DNA from 2 places in the Dactylosporangium darangshiense genome. Region 1 is predicted to be linked to the other one. Evidence: riboswitches for the same ligand, from Rfam matches in the RefSeq annotation. Region 1 holds a riboswitch; the other holds the start of a gene.
The links. Region 1 has a riboswitch for glycine ahead of ABD901_RS26320 (L-serine ammonia-lyase). Riboswitches for the same ligand answer to the same signal wherever they lie in the genome.

Region 1 (9,340 bases):
GCCTGTGACCGGCGTTTCATGGTGGACCGTCCGTCAGAGTTACCGGCACACCTACTGCAGCTGGGCGCTGGGCGCCGCATGTTGCTCCACGCAATGCACTCCGTCGTCGACTGGCTGGCCTTCGCGATCTGGGACGACGGTGTACTCGTCCGGTCCCTGAGCCTTTCCCCGGGGGAAGGGATCATGGAGAACATCGGAGCGCCGCTGCCGTTCGAGGAGTCCTATTGGGCCGGAGCCCACCCGGTGGAACCCATGCCGGGCTGGCCCGCGGAAGGTCCGTACCCGCTGCCGTTCCATCCCCTGGATCTGGGTGAGGAAGCACTGCGTCACCTTTTCGGCTTCGTCCTCGAAGGCCGGCCCGAGCCCAACGACGTGCCGGCGCATCAGATCGGGCTACCGGGCTTCCGCGTCACCGACCCCACCGGCGCCGAACAGGCCCAACGCGAGGCCTCGCTGCAGGCCGCCCGCGAAACCATGGGACAACCGCGGTTCTTCCAGTACCGCGACGGCCGCATGGTCGAGGTCAGCCTCGACGATCTCTGACGAACCGCCGCGCAGCGCTGACCCGGCCGGCCTTGCTTGCGGTACGGGCGAGTTTGCTCAGGTCTTGTGCTCGCCGGGGTCGAGCCGGCCGCGGCCACAGCGGCGGCACGGGGGCCGACGGCGCAGATGGTAGGCGAGTGTGGCGGCGCCGAGCGCCACGCCCCATACGGTCCACAGGACGCCTGGCGCGCTGACCGCCCAGGTGTCGGCGGTGGTCGGCAGGCGCAGGTTCATCAACCCTGCTGGGACGAGTGCGACGGCGACCACCGCCGCCGGGACCACCGCGAGCATGGGCGGCACCCGGCGTCCCGCCCGCCAGAACATCCAGCGTGGGTAGAACTCGCCCCATCGGCTCACCAGTCCACGGGTGAGGATTCCGCCGCCGATGGAGGCGAGCGCGCAGCCGAGGCCGACCTCCAGCATTCCGGGCGTGTCCTGCATCATCGTCAGGAAGTCGTGCGGGATGCCCAGCGGCAGACCGAAGAACCAGGCGATCCGAGTAATCTCGTACGGCACCGGGGCGAGTACCGCCACGAGTACCGCTCTTCGGCCCCAGCGCAGCAGGTCCACGCGCTCCGGCCCGCTGGCGTGGCCCTCGACGCGGCCGCAGCGCACGCAGGCGCCGCGTATCCGGCGCCGGTACGTCACCGCCGCCCAAGCCCACAGCAGCCCGCCGGCGAACAGGATCATCAGGTTGGTGCGGTGCCAGTACATGATGTCGCCGATGCCGTCCTGCGGGCCCGGCACGCCGGTGAAGACGAAGACCAGCAACAGCGGCGCGAACGCCACGAACGCCAGCAGCGAGTAGTCGGGCAACACCAGTGCGAGCCCGGCCGCCATCGCCCAGCCGAAGCCGATGACCGCCCACGAGCCCCGCACGGCTCGCCGCGCAAGCGCCATGTACACCGCGACTGCCGCGCCGCCCAGTCCGAGTAGGGCCATGAGCGGCGCCACCACAGCGACGTCACTGCCCTCGAGAATCGACCCGGACCGGTGGTTGTCGTCGATTCGCGCAAACGGGAACCCCGCTCCGCCCGACCACCAGTACAGGCCAAGGATCGCGTACCCCAGTGACCAGCAGGCCGCGGCGCACCCCGCCCAGGCGGCACCACGACGAGCCCGCCCCGTTCGTACGACATCGACGGCTGCCCTCACGCCGCCATCATCGACAACGATCGCTGTGGCCGCCCTGTGCGCACCTGTGCCGACGCTCAGCGAACCGGACAGACCGCTCGAGATGGTGGACCGGACGATGCACCATGCGGACCGCACGATCATGATCGTCGGCGCCACGCTGGCCAAGCGTTTGACGAGTTCACGTCGCTGATCAAAAAGATCGAATTCCGAGACCTGGCACAGGATCCTCGCTGCTACCGCGCCCGACGAGTGCCCCGCCGCTCGGGATGGGCCCGTCGGGCCTTGGCGCTGCGGCCGGGCCGTACCCGTTCCTGAGCCCTACCGGGACACGCGCGCTGGCGGCGCGGGTGCACAATCTGGAACGCACACGTCACGACGCGCGGTCCCGCACGGAGTGGACGACTGGTAGGGAGCAGCGGTGCACGGTCAGGCACTGGTGGGCAAGCTCGGTGTGGTGGTCACTGCGGTACGCGGAGGCGATCGGGCCGGGGAGATCCGGGTCGTGGCGCAGGGCATTCCCCATCACTACCTCGCCTATGCCGCCGAGCCGATACCCATCGGGGCCCACGTACTCGTCGTCCATTACCGCGGCGCGCGCCAGGTTGACGTCGAACCGTGGTCGCCGATGCCCGGGGACCACCCCATCACCGGCTAGAGAGGCCACCGCAATGTTCGGTTACCGCGTGCCCGCTCCCAACGAGGCTCTTCTGATCAGTGGGCGCAAGCAGCGAGGCACGGACGCACTCCCGTTCAAGATCGTGACCGGACACGGCGCCTTCGTGATCCCGGTGTTCTCCAAGGCTTCTCGACTGACCCTGGCGATGCAAGAGGCGGAGGTCGAGGAGGACTGTTACACCAAGCAGGGCCTGACGCTGGCGGTGCGGGCCGTCATCGCCTTCAAGGTCGGCGACGACCACGAGTCGATCGCCGCCGCGGCTCGCCGGTTTCAGGGCGACCAGTCACAAATGTCCATCCTCGTCGGCCGGATCTTCAGCGGTCACCTGCGAAGCATCATCGGCAGCATGACGGTCGAGGCGATCATCCGCGAGCAGCAGACCCTGGCGGACGCTATCGTGGATGCGAGCAAGATTGAGATGGCCCGCATCGGCCTGGACATCGACTCGCTCCAGATCAGCAGCATCGACGACAAGGGCGCGGGGTACATCCGGGCACTGGCTGCGCCCCACCAGGCCCGGGTCAACCAGGAAGCCAAGGTGGCGCAGGCGATCGCCGACCAGGCGAGCGCAATGGCGCAGCAGGAGAGCATGCGCAACCAGGCCGAGTACGCCCGCCAGACCGCCATCGCCCAGGCGCAGTACCAGGCCGAGATCGATCAGGCCCAGCAAACGGCCGCCCAGTCCGGTCCGCTGGCCGCCGCCAAGGCCCAGCAGAGCGTTCTGGTCGAACGATCCCTCGTCGCGCAAAAGAACGCCGAGCTGCGCCAGGCCGAGCTGGTCGCGGAGGTCGTCCGACCCGCGCAGGCCGAGGCCGAACGCATCACCACGCTGGCCCGCGCGCAGGCCGATGCCACCAAGCTGTCCGCCGAGGCCGCCGCTGCGCAGGACCGGATCGCGCTGGATCAGCTCGTCATCCAGCAACTGCCAGAGCTGATCCGAGCCGCCGCGCAGGGCCTGCAGGGCGCCAACCTCACGGTGCTGGACGGTGCCGAGGGGCTCAACAGCGTCGTCGCGTCGCTTGCCGCGCAGGGAATGGCGCTGTTGGAAGCGGTGCGTAAAGGCATGGGTCCGGCGCCGGTCATCGAGCCCATCACGGCCGGCGACCGAGCCGATCACGTCAAGGAGTAGCGAGAGCGCGTCGCCGGCGGGAACGCCGGCGACCGCAACGCGGTGCGGCTCTGGTGTCGGCGGTCCGGCGTGCCGCGCTCGACGAGGCCATCACGGCGATGCCGAACATCGCGGCGAGCATGGCCCGCTGGCGGGTGCGCGTGCCGGTGACGTTGGCGTAGAGCGTGAACGCGGTCCAGATGCTCCACATCGCGTAGTACGCGAACGCGAAGATCAGCACCTTCTCGAACGTCACGCCGTCGTGCAGCAGGTGTGCCAGCTGCGCGACGGCGGCGACGATGACGAGGCCGAAGAACAGCTCCAGCCAGGTCGCGTGGCGCTCCTCGGCGGCGGGCGTAGCCATGATCGCCAATCTAACGCGATGCGGCGGCCGGCTCCGACTCGCGTGCCGAGGATGGGCCGGGAAGGGTGTGCTCGCGCAGGCCGATGCGCTCGTGCAGGCGGCGCAGCGGGGCCGGCGCCCACCAGTTGAAGCGCCCGAGCAGCGTCATCGTCGCCGGTACGAGCAGGCAGCGCACCACGGTGGCGTCGATGACCACGGCGGTGAGCAGGCCGACGCCGATCTGCTCGATCGTGCCGAGGTCGGCGGCGGCGAAGCAGCCGAAGACGACGACCATGAGCAGGGCGGCGGAGGTGATGATCCGGCCGGTGTGCTGCAGGCCGCGGCGCACGGCGGTGTCGGTGTCGTCGCCGCGCTCGACGTACTCCTTGATCCGGCCGAGCAGGAACACCTCGTAGTCCATCGACAGGCCGAAGGCGAAGGCGAACACGATCACGACGACGAACGGGGCCAGGCCGCCGACGGTGAGCGTGTGCAGCACTCCGGAGCCCCAGCCGTGCTCGAAGACGGCGACCATCACCCCCATCGTGGCGCCGAGCGAGACGACGTTGGCGAGGATGGCCTTCACGGGTACGACCAGCGAGCCCGTCATCGCGAACAGCAGCACCATCATCGCGACGAGGGTCACGGTCACCGCGGCGGGCAGGTCGTCGGTGATCAGCCCGACGACGTCGACGAGCGTCGCGGCGTCCCCGACGACCCAGGACTGCACGCCGGCGGGCCGGTCGGCGCGCAGCCGGTGTACGAGGCCCTGCGCGGCCTCGTCCTGCGCGCCGCCGCGCAGCACCAGGTCGACGGTGGCCACGCCGTTGGCGGTCGCCGCGGCCGGCTGCAGCCCGGCGACGGCCGGGTCGTGGGCCCACTTCGCGGCGTAGGCGTCGAGGCTCGCCGCGTCGGTGCGCGCCACGACGGTGACGACGGGCAGGTAGGCCCGGCCGAACCGCGCGGCGAGCTCGTCGGAGACCCGGGCCGACTCGACGCTGCGCGGCACGCCCTCCAGCCGCGGCAGTTTGATCGTGGCGCCCACCAGCGGCGAGCCGGCGGCCAGCAGCAGCGCGGCGGTGCCGACGACGATGAGCACCGGCCGGCGCTGCACGCCGCGGGACAGGGCGGCGAAGAACCCGCGGTCGTCGCCGGGCGCGGCGGCCCGGGCCGTCGCGTGCTTCGAGGGCCGGATGCGCCGGTGCAGCAGGCCGATGAGCGCGCTGGTGAACGTGAGCGCGGCGAGCATGGCCACGACGGCGATCGACACGCCGCCGGCGCCGAGCGCGCTGAGCTGGTGGATCGAGAACATCATGAGCCCGGACAGCGCGGCGGCGACGGTGAGCGCGCTGAAGAAGATCGTGCGCCCGGCCGTCGCCCACGCCCGACCGACCGCCTCCTGCGGTTCGAATCCGGCGGCGACCTCCTCGCGGTACCGCGCGACGAGCAGCAGCCCGTAGTCGACCGACAGCCCGAGGCCGAGCAGCGTGCACACGGTGACGACGTTCTGGTCCAGGTCGGTGACGCGGGAGAACAGCCACAGCAGCGGCATGGCGGCGGCGACGGACACGAACGCGGCGAGCACCGGCAGCCCGGCCGCGACCAGCCCGCCGAAGACGAACACGAGCACGACGAGCGTGAGCGGCAGCGAGATCACCTCGGCCCGCCCGAGGTCCGCCTTCTGCACCCCGCGCACCTCGGCGTTGAGCACCGGGTTGCCGCCGACCTCGACCGTGGCCTGCGGTACACCCGCGGCGGAAAGCTCGTCGTCGAGCCGGTGCAGCCGGGTGCGCAGGTCGGCGACGATCGTGTCGCTGTCGGCCGGCTCGAGCTTGGCGAGCGTGACTACGACGAGCAGCCCGCGCCCGTCGGTCGCGCGGAAGGCCGGCGCCTGCGCCTGCGGCACCGAGTAGGGCGTGGCGACCGAGCGCACGCCGGGGGCCTGCTGGAGGTCCTGCGCCGCCGAGGTGATGGTGGCGCGCACCGCATCGGCGCCGGGGTCGACGCCATTCACGAGGCCGATGACGGTACCGCTGGAGTCATTGCCGGTCGCGACCGCATCGAGGCCGTCGATCGCCTCGACGTGCTTGGGGTTGCTCGGGTCCGCGATCGCGCCGAAGACCGGCCCGAAGGCGAGGCCGCCGAGCACGACCACGACCAGCCAGAGGCCGATCACCGACCAGCGGTGCCGGAAGCAGAACCGCCCGATCCTCGCCACCACGCCCTGCGCCATGAGGCACAGCTTCTCACGGCGGGCTCAGCACTCGATGACAGTCACCGCAAGCCCGCCGCGGGCGGTTTCCTTGTACTTGATCGACATGTCGCGGCCGGTCTCGCGCATGGTGCGCACGGCCTTGTCCAGGGTGACGTGGTGCGCGCCGTCGCCGTTGAGGGCCAGGCGGGCGGCGTTGATGGCCTTGACGCTGGCGATGGCGTTGCGTTCGATGCAGGGGATCTGCACCAGGCCGCCGACCGGGTCGCAGGTCAGGCCGAGGTTGTGCTCGAGGCCGATCTCGGCGGCGTTCTCGACCTGGCGCGGGTCGCCGCCGAGGACCTCGCACAGCCCGGCCGCGGCCATGGCGCACGCCGAGCCGACCTCGCCCTGGCAGCCGACCTCGGCGCCGGAGATCGAGGCGCCGCCCTTGATGATGATGGCGACGGCGGCCGCGGCGAGCAGGAAGCGCACGACGCCGTCGTCGTCGGCGCCCGGGACGAACCGGGTGTAGTAGTGCAGGACGGCGGGGATGATGCCGGCGGCGCCGTTGGTGGGCGCGGTGACGACCCGGCCGCCGGAGGCGTTCTCCTCGTTGACGGCCAGGGCGTAGAGGTTGACCCAGTCAAGGACGTGCAGCGGGTCGTGCGTGCCGGGCTCTGCGGACAGGTCGGCGTGCAGGGCGGGTGCGCGGCGGCGGACCTTCAGGCCGCCGGGCAGGACGCCCTCGGGGCGGGTGCAGCCGCGCTGCACGCACTCCTGCATGACCGACCAGATGTGCAGCAGGCCGGCGCGGACGTCGGCCTCGGAGCGCCAGGCCTGCTCGTTGGCGAGCATCACGTCGCTGATTGACCGGCCGTCGCAGTGCGCGAGCAGCTCGGCGCCGGTGCCGAACGGGAACTTGACGGGAGCGTCGCCGGGCACGACGGCGCCGCCGGGGCCGACGACGAAGCCGCCGCCGACGGAGAAGTACGTGCGCTCGGCGACGGGCTCCCCCGCGGGCGTCCAGGCGTGGAAGCGCATGCCGTTCGGGTGCTCGGGGAGGCTGCGGCGACGGTGGAGTACCAGATCGGCATCCAGGTCGAACGGGATCGTCCGGGTGCCGGACAGCAGGCCGATCCGTCCCGAGTCGCGGACCGCGGCGAACCGGGCGCCGGTCGTGTCGGTGTCCACGGTGGCGGGGTCCTCGCCCTGCAGGCCCAGGACCACGGCGGGCGCCGAGCCGTGGCCGTGCCCGGTGGCGCCGAGGGAGCCGAACAGCTCGGCCCGGATGCGCCCGACCTGCGGCAGGAGCCCGTCGTCGGCGAGGCCGGCGACGAAGCGGCGGGCGGCGCGCATCGGGCCCACGGTGTGTGAGGAGGAGGGGCCGATGCCGATCGAGTACAGGTCGAACGCGCTGAGCGCCGTCACGAGAGGCTCCCTGGTCGAGGACGGAGGGTGGGCCTCCCCGCTCTGTCATCGAATGCCTGAGAGCTTCGCCGCCCGGGACGCGGGCGGGTTGCACCGTGGGCGCGGGACGCGGCGTCCCGGCTTTTCAGAGTCGCCTGGCCGCGGCGGTACGTGGGCCTGAGAGATTCCCGGGGAGGAGTTGCTCCTTCGGCGCCCCGAGGTGCGGGGGCTCTCCCGTCGCGGTTCGAACGGCGTATGCGGTTGTCGGGTGCGTATCCTACGGCGTTCAGGGCGCGGGTGCGAGGTACACGTGCAGCGCGCTGCCAGGCCCGTCGCCGGCGACGATGCCGTGGCCGGGCTCGTGGGGCACGAGCGCCGCGGCGGACGGCGAGATCGCGGAGTCGCGGGGGTCGAGGCGCAGCTCGATGCGCCGGCCGGGCTCGCTCCAGCGGTGCGCGGTGACCACGAACGGCAGTTCGCGCCGCGCCATGAGGCGCACGATGTCGTACGCGTCGTCGTGGTCGCGCAGCCGCGAGGCGTCGTCGACGACCAGGAGCATGCCGCCGGGGTCGCCGGCGGCGAGCTGTGCGGTGCGGCGTACCGCATCCCGGTCCCGGCCACCGGCGACGGCCGCGACGTGCGGCAGCCCGGCGAGGTCGGCGAGCCGGCCGGTCAGGTCGAGCACGGCGACCCGCACCCGGGCCGGCGCGAGCGCGGTCACCAGGTTGCGCACCGCGGTCGTCTTGCCCGACTGCGGGCCGCCGACGATGGCGAGGCTTTCGGCCAGGTCGCAGACGAGGGGGTCGCGGCGGTGCTCGAAGGGCCGGTCGACGACGCCGAGCCGGACCCGCCGCCTGCCCTCGGACCCGGCGTCCGGGATCGGCGGCGCGCCGGGCGGCGGTGTCCACAGCGGCGGCGTGCCGGCGGCCTCGACCGGGATCGGCTCGTCCGCGCGCTCGGGCCGCAGCCACACGGGCGGGCCGTCGCCGGCGCGCAGCAGCGCCTCGCCGACGAGCCCGAGCCGGTAGGCGTCGGGCACGCCGACGAGGTCGCGCGACTGGCGCTCGCTGATGGAGCGCATCGACGCGCGCAAGGTCAGGTAGGGGTCGATCGGGATCGGCACGTAGCGGTTGTCGCTCACCAGCAGGTGCACGCCGAGCGCGGCGCCGTCGCGGGCGATCCGCGCGAGGGCGGGCGCGAGCCCGGTGTCGCCGGCCAGCGTCCACAGCGCGACGAGCAGCCGGGGACGCCGGGCCAGCGGGTCGCGGGTGCGGCGCGCGAGCTCGCCGAGCAGGACCTCGTTGAGGCGGCCGACGAGGTACGGCGTGCTCGCCACGACGGTGTCGCCGAGCCGCCCGAACTGGTGCCCGTGCGGGTCGGCGAGCAGGAGCCGCAGCTCCTGCGGCGGGTGCTCGCGGCGCAGCGCGGCGATGAAGCCCCGCACGGCCCCCTCGAGCCCGGCCCCGTCGGTGCCGCCGATCAGTACGTGTGGTGTCGCGTCCAGATCGATGCGGACAGTTCCCCAGGTCGCCTGCATCTCACCGTTGTACGCGAGCGCCGGCGCCGGCCACCAGCGCCTCGACCTCCTTGAGGCTCGCCATCGACGTGTCGCCGGGCGTGGTCATCGCCAGCGCGCCGTGCGCCGCGCCGTACTCGACGGCGGTCTTGAGGTCGCCGAAGGTCATGAGCCCGTAGATGAGGCCGGAGGCGAAGCTGTCGCCGCCGCCGACCCGGTCGAGGATCTCCAGGCCCGGGCGGTGCGTCGCCTCGGCGAAGTCTCCGTCGGCCCAGGCGATGGCGCCCCAGTCGTTGACGGTCGCCGTATGCACGCCGCGCAGGGTGGTCGCGACGACTGCGAAGTTGGGGTACGCCGCGACGGCCGCCGAGATCATCGTGCGGAAGTTCTCGGCCTCCAGCGCGCCGGCGTGGATG
Region 2 (9,340 bases), on a different contig from region 1:
GCCGGCCTTGAACTGCACCGCCACGGCGAAGCCGAGCAGCGCCACGAGCAGCGCGATGACGAGGTTGGCGGGCTTCTTCACAACGAATTCCCTCAGAAGCCCTACGCCCGGAACAGGTGCCGGCGGATCGCCGCCACGTTGCCGAAGATCCGCACGCCGAGGACGACGACCACGCCGGTGGACAGCTGCCCGCCGACGCCGAGCTTGTCGCCCAGGTACACGATCAGGCCGGCGACGAGCACGTTGGACACGAACGACACGACGAACTGCTTGTCGTCGAAGATCCCGTCGAGCTTGGCCCGGACCCCGCCGAAGACGGCGTCGAGGGCCGCGACGACCGCGATCGGCAGGTACGGCTGCAGCCCGAGCGGCACGGACGGCTCGATGAAGATGCCGGCCGCAACCCCGATGGCCAGGGCGATCACGGCGATCATCGCGTGGGACCTCCAGAGGGAGTCGGCGAGGGCGTCCTGGCGTACCGCAGCGGCGGCTCGGCGGCGGCGGCCAGGGCGAGGTTGGTGCGCTTCTTCACGCTGAACTGCATCCGGTACTCCTCGATGTACCGCTTGAACCGCTTGGCCGTCCCGGAGGAGCCGAACGTGTCGGCGAGGCCGGGCGGCCCGATGGCGGTGACCTCGTAGGGGCTGGTCACCGGCCGGAAGTCGACGAGGATGACGCCGCCCGCGGCCCGGATCGTGCTCGTCGCGGTGAGCCGCTGCCCGTTGACGGCGACCGCCTCGGCGCCGGCCTGCCACAGCCCGTTGGCAATGTCCTGCAGGTCGCGGTCCGTGACCAGGCCGAGGTTCTCCGCGGCGGCCCGGCCGGTCACCGGGTCGACCTGCGGCGGCGCGTCGACGACCCGGACCGCGGCGCCGTCGCCGGTGACCTTGCCCGTGCCGGTGCCGGCCGCGAGGGCCTTGAGCCGGGCCGCGCTGTCGGCGTCGCCGACCGCGTCGTCGCGGGCCTGGTCGACCTGCGTGCGCAGGTCGGCGGCGCGCCGCTGCAGGTCGTCGGCGGTGCGCTGGCGGGCCCGCACGTCGGCGACGAGGTCGGCCCGCGCCTTCGTGGTGCCCGGCGCCGCCGCGACCGCCTGGTGGTACGCCACGGCGAGCAGGAACCCGACGGCGAGCATCGCCGCGGCCGTCAGCCAGCGCCCGGACTTCGGCGGGGGCGCGTCGCCGCGGCGGGCGGCGGCCGCGGCGTACCCGGGGTCGAGCGGGTTGCGGAACAGCTCGCCCAGCAGGTCGTCGCGGCGCGGCGAACTCACGACGCGCCGGCGGCCGCGGCACGTCCAGCGCGCACGTGCACGGCCGCCTGGATGAAGTAGAAGACGGCGGCGACCCAGTACAGCACGATGCCCCACCACAGCAGCGCCCAGCCGCTGGGCTGCGCCCACGGGCGCGCCGCCTCGCTGAAGTGCGCGAGCAGCATCATCGGGAAGCCCATGAGCAGGATCGCGGTGGCGGTCTTGCCGACGTAGTGCACCGGCGGCGGCCCGTGGCCGAGGATGCGCAGCACCACCAGGCACAGGATCATGACGGCCTCGCGGGCCAGCAGCGCGATCGTGAACCACCACGGCACGACGTCCTTGAACGTCAGCGCGATGAGCGTCGCCAGGATGTACAACCGGTCGGCGAGCGGGTCGAGCAGCTCACCGAGGCGGCTGACCTGCTTGAGGCGCCGCGCCGCGAAGCCGTCCACCCAGTCGCTGAGGCCCCCGACGATGAGCACGCCGATCGCCCAGCCGGTGGCGTCGGTGGCGAGGAAGAGGTACAGGAACAATGGCACGCCGAGCAGGCGCATGAAGCTGATGAGGTTCGGGACGGTGAGCACCGGCCCGAGACCCTGCCGGTCTGCCACGCCCGGAATGTTAACAGCCTTGCCCGGGTGACCCGGTGCAGGCGCAGCGGGCCCGCCCGGTAGCGTCCGGCGGCATGAGGCGGACGATTGCCGTTTTAGCCGTTTTGGTACTCCAAGGATGCTCGCATTCGGCGTCCAAGCCCCCGGCCACTGCGCCTTCGGCGGACTCGTCGGCCCTCTCGGCGGGCCAGGGCGGCCTGGGCGCGGCCCCGTCCGGCTCCGCCTCGCCCACCGCCAATGCCCCCTGCGCGATTTTCCCCGCCGACAACGTCTGGCACGCCGACGTCTCCAAGCTGCCGGTCAACCGCGACTCCGCCGCCTGGGTCGCGAGCATCGGCGCCGCCGCGCACGCCCACCCCGACTTCGGCTCCGGCCTCATCGACGGCGCCCCGTTCGGCATCCCGGTCACCGCCGTCCCCGCCGGCCAGGCCAAGGTCAAGGTCACGTTCAGCTACGCCGGCGAGAGCGACCCCGGCCCGTACCCGATCCCGAAGAACGCCCGCATCGAGGGCGGCGCCAACGCCGACGGCGACCGGCACGTGATCCTGCAGGACACCGCGGCATGCAAGGCCTACGAGCTCTTCGACGCGCACCCGAACGCCGACGGCTCGTGGAAGGCCGGCTCCGGCGCCGTGTACGACCTGCGCGGCAACGCCCTGCGCAAGGCCGGCTGGACCTCCGCCGACGCCGCCGGCCTGCCGATCCTGCCCGGCCTGCCCCGTGCCGACGAGGCCGCCGCGGGCAAGGTCGACCACGCCATCCGCTTCACCGCCCCGAAGACCCGCAAGTCCTACATCTGGCCGGCCCGCCACGCCGCCTCCGACGCCACCGACGCCTCCCTGCCGCCGATGGGCGCCCGCTTCCGCCTGAAGGCGTCGGTGGACATCTCGAAGTACCCGCCACAGGCCCGCGCGATCGCACAGGCCCTCAAGACCTACGGCGCGATCCTGGCCGACAACGGCTCGCCGTGGTACTTCTCCGGCACGCAGGACGACCGCTGGAACAACGGCCAGCTCGACGCGCTCAAGTCGCTGAAGGGCTCCGACTTCGAGGCCGTCGACTCGTCGTCGCTGATGCTCGACCCCAACTCGGCCCGCTGCCGCCCCTGATTCCGCCACCCCCTGCTGGCCGGGCAGCCGCAGGAGACGCTCGCTGGAGCGGTGGGAGCGCGGCGCGGCTACTTGAGCAGGGCGAGCGTGAAGTCGCCGGCCTGCGGGTGGTAGCCGTGGTCGATGACCCAGCGGTCGGTGAGTGCGGCGGCGAAGCGGACCAGGACGGCCGGGTCCGCGTACAGCTCGTCCGGCGCCCTGGCCTCCTCGGGGCGCAGCGCGCTGAGGAAGTTGACGGCCACGGCGCGCCGGGAAATGTCGTACGCCTGTTCTAAAATCTGGAGGTAGTAGAGGGGTTCGTCCGGATCCTTGAACTGGAAGATGCCGCTCGCGAAGACGTAGTCGTAGCTGCCCTCGGGGGCGTGGCCCGGTGGGAGCGCGGCGACGTCCGGGGCGCCGCGGGCGGATGCCAGTTCGACCATGCGGGGGTCCAGGTCGACGCCGGCGTAGGTCAGGGGGAGGTCCATGGAGCGCAGGTAGAAGTAGAGGTCGGCGGGGCCGCAGCCCCAGTCGAGGACCGAGCCGCCGCGGTAGCCGGCCGCGCGGACGAGGGCGTCGAAGCGGATGCGCTGCAGGGTGGCGCTGCCCCAGCCCGCGATGCGCCACGACGGGCCGTCGAGGCCGGCGTGGAACGTCCGGATGGCGTCCGTCCGCGGCATCGGCGGCGGTGAAGGCGGTGAATCGGTCACAGTGAGGCCTCCGTCCAGGCTCGAAAGAGGATCTCGTCGACGGTTTCGGCGGCCGACTGGTCCGAAGTGTCCAGCCACAGGCCGATGCGTGGGGTGCGCACCCGGAGTTCGGCGTCCAGGGACTCCACGGTCCAGTCGCTGTAGGCGGTCTTCGGGCGGGACGCCTCGCGGGCGGTCACCGCCTCGGGGGAAGGGGCCAGCACCACGAGCAGGAGGGGGCGGTTGCGGATCAGGGACACGGTTTCGGGCAGCTGCTCGCCGAGGATGACGTCCTGGGCGACGACGGTGAAGCCGGCCTCGAAGTAGGCGTCGGCCGTCTGCGCGGTCAGGCGGTGGCGCAGGCGCAGCTGGGCGAGGGCCTCGTCCGACGGCGGCGGGGTCATGTCGGCGCGGCCGTTGACGACCTGGCGGCGGAACAGGTCGCCGCGGACGTGGACGGAGCGTGGCAGGCGTTCGGCGAGGGCCTGGGCGACCGTCGACTTGCCGGATGCCTGGATGCCGGTGATCAGCACGATCGCCTGGCCGGAGTCTCGCCGTGGTTCGGACATGGGCTCAGCGAGCCAGCCGGGTGCGGATCAGCAGGGCGTTGAGGGCGTCGGTGGCGGAGGGGGTGGCGGGGAGGCTCGAGGCATCGCGGGCGGACTCCAGCTCGGCAGTCAGGCGTTCGACGTCCGCGGACAGCCGGGATGGGGAGACCAGCGACGGGGTCAGGAGGTCGTGTTCGCCGGACTTCTTGGCCTCGATGAGGTCGGGGACGTAGGGGAGGGTGTTGAGCACGCGCAGGTCGGCCTGGACCTCGCCGGTGCGCATCAGGTGGATGCCGGTGTGCAGCACGCGCAACGTGTACAGCGCCGGCTTCAGCTCGCCGGTGCGCTGGTAGAGCTGCCACTGGCCGGCGGCGAAGCCCAGATAGTGGCGGGCGTGCTCCGGGGTGAGGCAGCCGGGTGCCAGGGACTTGAGCTCCTCGTGCAGGGAGGAGGTGCGCACGACCAGCGGGGAGAGCAGCTGCTCCAGGACGTAGCCGTTCGGCCGGAGCAGCAGGCGGACGAACTTGGCCAGCTCCTGGCTGACGACGTCGAGTTCCATGCCCTCGCGGACACCGCCGGACTGGACCGTCTCCGGGCCCGTCTCCAGGCCGACGACCTCGTGCAGCGGCAGGATGTGGCAGGCGCGCAGGTCCAGGTCGGAGTCGACGGAGGCGAAGCCGTACAGATGGGCGCCGCTCACGGTGGCGAAGACCAGCGGGTACGGGTGCTCGTCGGCCACCTCGCCCGCCCACGACGGGATCTCGTCGAGCACCGGCAGCGGGCGGGGGACGAAGGGCGGCGCGCCGCCGAAAGCGGCGCCGGAGCGCAGGGAGACCAGGAAGCGCTCCACCGCGGCGCGGTCCGGCGACTTGGGGAGCACCGTTTCCGACTCGGCGGCGGACAGGTCGGCCTCCAGGTCCGCGGCCAAGGCGGTGAAATGCTCCCAGGTCAGGTCGCCGGCCCGGATCGCCAGGAGCTCGTCGCGGTGTGCGCTGACGTCGACCAGGACCTCGCCGGTGCGCAGGACGTGGGCGCCGGCGCGCAGCAGGCGGGCCATGTGCATCGCCTGCTTCCAGCGGACCTCGCCGGTGCGGGCGCGGGTCGAGGTCAGCTTCGCCAGCTGGTCGCGGGCGTAGTCGCCGTAGGTGCGGGCGGCGCGGCGGGAAAGCAACGCCGGGCGGAGCTCCAGCAGGGCGCGGCCGGCGTCGGTGACGTGCTCGACCAGCGGGGAGTACAGGCACTCCCAGACGGTCGGGTTGGCGGCCAGGGCGAGGGTGCAGGCGCGCTCCACCTCCCAGGAGAACTGCTCCGGCAGCGGGCCCTCCACGTGCGTCGGCGGCTTGTCCAGGCGCCAGAAGTCGCTGGTCGGGGCCTGGAAGACGCCGCGGCGGTCGGTGTCGGAGGCGGGGCCGGACAGGCCGTAGGCGCGGGAGCCGACGACTGCCGAGTAGATCGTGTGCTTCGCCACGATGGTCAAGTCCTGCACAGTTGGTAGGGTAGGTTTCGCCGCCAATACCCGTGCGGGAGAGACCACCGTTGCAGCACCTGACGGTGGCGCCGAAGGGGCAAATCCTCCCCGGAACCTCTCAGGCAAAAGGACCGCGTCGGGTTGGCACCTCTGGAGTCTGCGACAGAGGGGGAGGAGCGCATCGCCCCTATCCCGCGACTCAGAGAGTGTGGCTATGACGAGTTTCGCCGCGCGGCACATCGGCCCTTCCGCCGATGAGCAGGCCCGCATGCTCAAGACCGTCGGGTACGAGTCGGTCGAGGACCTCATGACCGCCGCGATCCCCGGTTCGATCCGCTGGCACCAGCCGCTCGACCTGCCGCCGGCGGCGTCCGAGGCGGAGGTCCTCGCGGAGCTGCGCGCGCTGGCGTCGGCCAACCGGCCGCTCGTGTCGATGATCGGTCTCGGGTACTACGGCACGCACACGCCGCCGGTGATCCTGCGCAACGTGCTCGAGGACCCGTCGTGGTACACGGCCTACACGCCCTACCAGCCGGAGATCAGCCAAGGCCGCCTCGAGGCGCTGCTGAACTTCCAGACCGTGGTCGCCGACCTGACCGGGTTGCCGGTCGCGGGCGCGTCGCTGCTGGACGAGGCCACCGCCGCCGCGGAGGCGATGACGCTCGCGCGGCGCTCGTCGAAGGCGAAGTCGGACGTGTACGTCGTGGACGCCGACACGCTGCCGCAGACCCTCGCCGTCATCCGGACCCGGGCGGAGCCGCTCGGCCTCGAGGTGCGCGTCGTGGACGTCACCGTCGAGGAGCTGCCGGAGGAGTTCTTCGGGCTGCACCTGCAGTACCCGGGGGCCTCCGGCGTGGTGCGCGACCACGAGGCGCTCGTCGCGCAGGCCCACGAGCGGGGCGCGATCGTCACGGTGGCCGCCGACCTGCTCGCCCTGTGCCTGCTGCGCGAGCCCGGCGCGATCGGCGCCGACGTCGCCGTCGGCAGCGCGCAGCGCTTCGGCGTGCCGATGGGCTTCGGCGGCCCGCACGCCGGCTACATCTCGGTCCGCCAGGGGCTGGAGCGCACGCTGCCCGGCCGGCTCGTCGGTGTGTCCAAGGACGCGGGCGGCGCCCCGGCGTACCGGCTCGCCCTGCAGACGCGTGAGCAGCACATCCGCCGCGAGAAGGCGACGAGCAACATCTGCACCGCCCAGGTGCTGCTCGCGGTGACCGCGAGCATGTTCGCGGTGTACCACGGGCCGGACGGGCTGCGCGAGATCGCCGCCCGCACCCACGACATGGCGGTGCGCCTCGCCGCCGGGCTGCGCTCCGGCGGGGTCACCACCGAGCACCTGGCGTTCTTCGACACCGTCACCGCCGTCGTGCCCGGCCAGGCCGGCCAGGTCGTCGAGGCGGCCGCCGCCCGCGGGATCAACCTGCGCCGCATCGACGCCGACCGGGTCGGCATCGCCTGCGACGAGACGACCACGTTCGGCCACCTGCGCGACGTGCTCGCCGCGTTCGGGCTGGCGCACGCCGACGTGACCGCGCTGGACACCACCGACGCCGTGCCGGCCGGGCTGCGCCGCGCGTCGGCGTACCTGACCCACCCGGTGTTCGCCAGCCACCGGTCGGAGACCGCCATGCTGCGGTACCTGCGCAAGCTCTCCGACAAGGACTACGCGCTCGACCGGGGCATGATCCCGCTGGGCTCCTGCACGATGAAGCTCAACGCGACCACCGAGATGGAGCCGATCACCTGGCCCGAGTTCGCGAACATGCACCCGTTCGCGCCGGCGTCGCAGACCCAGGGCTACCGTCGGCTGATCGGCGACCTCGAGCGCTGGCTGGGCGAGGTGACCGGCTACGACGCGGTGAGCCTGCAGCCCAACGCCGGATCGCAGGGTGAGCTCGCCGGCCTGCTCGCGATCCGCGCCTACCACCTCGAGCGCGGCGACGCCGAGCGGGACATGTGCCTCATCCCGTCCAGCGCACACGGCACCAACGCGGCCAGCGCCGTCATGGCCGGCATGCGGGTCGCCGTCGTCGCCTGCGATGAGCTCGGCAACGTCGACCTCGGCGACCTCGAGAAGAAGATCGAGCAGCACCGGGACCGGCTCGCCGCGATCATGGTGACGTACCCGTCGACGCACGGCGTGTACGAGACCGCCATCTCCGACCTGTGCGCGAAGGTGCACGAGGCCGGCGGTCAGGTCTACGTCGACGGCGCCAACCTCAACGCGCTGCTCGGCTACGCCAAGCCCGGCAAGTTCGGCGCCGACGTGTCGCACCTCAACCTGCACAAGACCTTCTGCATCCCGCACGGCGGCGGCGGTCCCGGCGTCGGGCCGGTCGCGGTGCGCGCGCACCTGGCGAAGTACCTGCCGTCGCACCCGTTCCTGGCCGCCGACGCGCCGGTCGGCCCGGTCTCGGCCGCGCCGTGGGGCTCCGCCGGCATCCTGCCGATCCCGTGGGCGTACCTGCGGCTGATGGGCCCGGAGGGGCTGAGCCGGGCGACGGCGACCGCGGTGCTGGCGGCCAACTACGTGGCGGCGCGGCTGCGCGAGCACTACCCGGTGCTGTACAGCGGCGCCGAGCACCTCGTCGCGCACGAGTGCATTCTGGACCTGCGGGGGATCACGAAGGTCAGCGGCGTGACCGTCGCCGACGTGGCGAAGCGGCTCATCGACTACGGCTTCCACGCCCCGACGATGTCGTTCCCGGTCGCCGGCACGCTCATGGTCGAGCCGACCGAGAGCGAGGACCTGGGCGAGCTGGATCGCTTCTGCGACGCGATGATCGCGATCAAGGGGGAGATCGACCGGGTCGCGGCGGGCGAGTGGCCCGCGGGCGACAACCCGCTCGCGAACGCGCCGCACACCGCCGCGGTGGTTACCGCCGACGAGTGGGCGCACGCCTACTCGCGTTCGCTCGCCGCCTTCCCGAGCGCCGCGGCCCGGGAGGCGAAGTACTGGCCGCCGGTGCGCCGCATCGACGACAGCTACGGTGACCGCAACCTGGTGTGCGCGTGCCCGCCGGCCTCGGCTTACGAAGAGTGACGGCGGGATAACTACACAGCGTTACGTTATGCGGCGCTGACGAGGGTGTGAGGAGCCGGGCCACGGTGCGGCTCAATCACGCTGCAATCGGGAAGAAGCTCGCCGGTGTCCTCAAAGACGATCACACCGTTGCATAGAAGGCTCCAACCCTGCTCCGGGTGGCTCGCCGTGGTCTTGGCGGCCTCCCGGTCGGAGTCGGCAGCGGTGGGGCAGGGTGGCAGGTGCTGGCAGAGCATCGGGGGTCTCCGATTGAGAGATTCAGTTGAGGCCTGTGTGGTTGTTCACATGACCAGTGATGCACGCTACTACGGCCAACGACACTATTCCGAACATGTGACGACACAACTTGGGGATAATCCACCCTTCGTATGAGCACACTAGGGCCGGTTGTCGGGTACAGGCCCGGGACTGTGGATCTTCACCCTCCCGGGCTACCCGACGCATGTCGCACACGGATCTGGGAGCGCTCCCGGCTCGAATGGTACGCCGGTGACGGTGGAGACCCACTTCGATTACTGACCGAGTTCGCCTCGACACACGGCGTACCGATGCAGGACATCTCGTGGTCACCTAGCGTTACTGACCCGTCCACCTGTGGCATCGCGGTCCTCCTGGCGCCACCCTCTGTAACTTCCACGCCCTCACCC

Region 2: it holds a riboswitch for glycine, as region 1 does, so the genes downstream of both, gcvP (aminomethyl-transferring glycine dehydrogenase) here and ABD901_RS26320 (L-serine ammonia-lyase) in region 1, are expected to answer to the same signal.

What each region holds. Positions count from the first base shown of each region.
Region 1 is NZ_BAABAT010000015.1:33,502-42,841, reverse strand. It holds gene ABD901_RS26350 (DUF6928 family protein) at 1-543, shown strand, start outside; gene ABD901_RS26345 (NYN domain-containing protein) at 601-1,485, opposite strand; gene ABD901_RS26340 (hypothetical protein) at 2,099-2,335, shown strand; gene ABD901_RS26335 (SPFH domain-containing protein) at 2,349-3,485, shown strand; gene ABD901_RS26330 (low temperature requirement protein A) at 3,475-3,828, opposite strand; gene ABD901_RS26325 (MMPL family transporter) at 3,839-6,040, opposite strand; gene ABD901_RS26320 (L-serine ammonia-lyase) at 6,065-7,429, opposite strand; glycine riboswitch at 7,462-7,563, opposite strand; glycine riboswitch at 7,564-7,655, opposite strand; gene ABD901_RS26315 (FtsK/SpoIIIE domain-containing protein) at 7,695-8,945, opposite strand; gene ABD901_RS26310 (sugar kinase) at 8,947-9,340, opposite strand, start outside.
Region 2 is NZ_BAABAT010000013.1:20,976-30,315, reverse strand. It holds gene ABD901_RS24040 (DUF881 domain-containing protein) at 1-81, opposite strand, end outside; gene ABD901_RS24035 (small basic family protein) at 102-434, opposite strand; gene ABD901_RS24030 (DUF881 domain-containing protein) at 431-1,267, opposite strand; gene clsA (cardiolipin synthase ClsA) at 1,264-1,860, opposite strand; gene ABD901_RS24020 (hypothetical protein) at 1,935-2,969, shown strand; gene ABD901_RS24015 (methyltransferase domain-containing protein) at 3,038-3,658, opposite strand; gene ABD901_RS24010 (AAA family ATPase) at 3,655-4,206, opposite strand; gene ABD901_RS24005 (nucleotidyltransferase domain-containing protein) at 4,211-4,957, opposite strand; partial or broken gene ABD901_RS24000 (nucleotidyltransferase domain-containing protein) at 5,003-5,662, opposite strand; glycine riboswitch at 5,697-5,797, shown strand; gene gcvP (aminomethyl-transferring glycine dehydrogenase) at 5,868-8,693, shown strand; gene ABD901_RS23990 (DUF5999 family protein) at 8,720-8,929, opposite strand; gene ABD901_RS23985 (chorismate-binding protein) at 9,062-9,340, shown strand, end outside.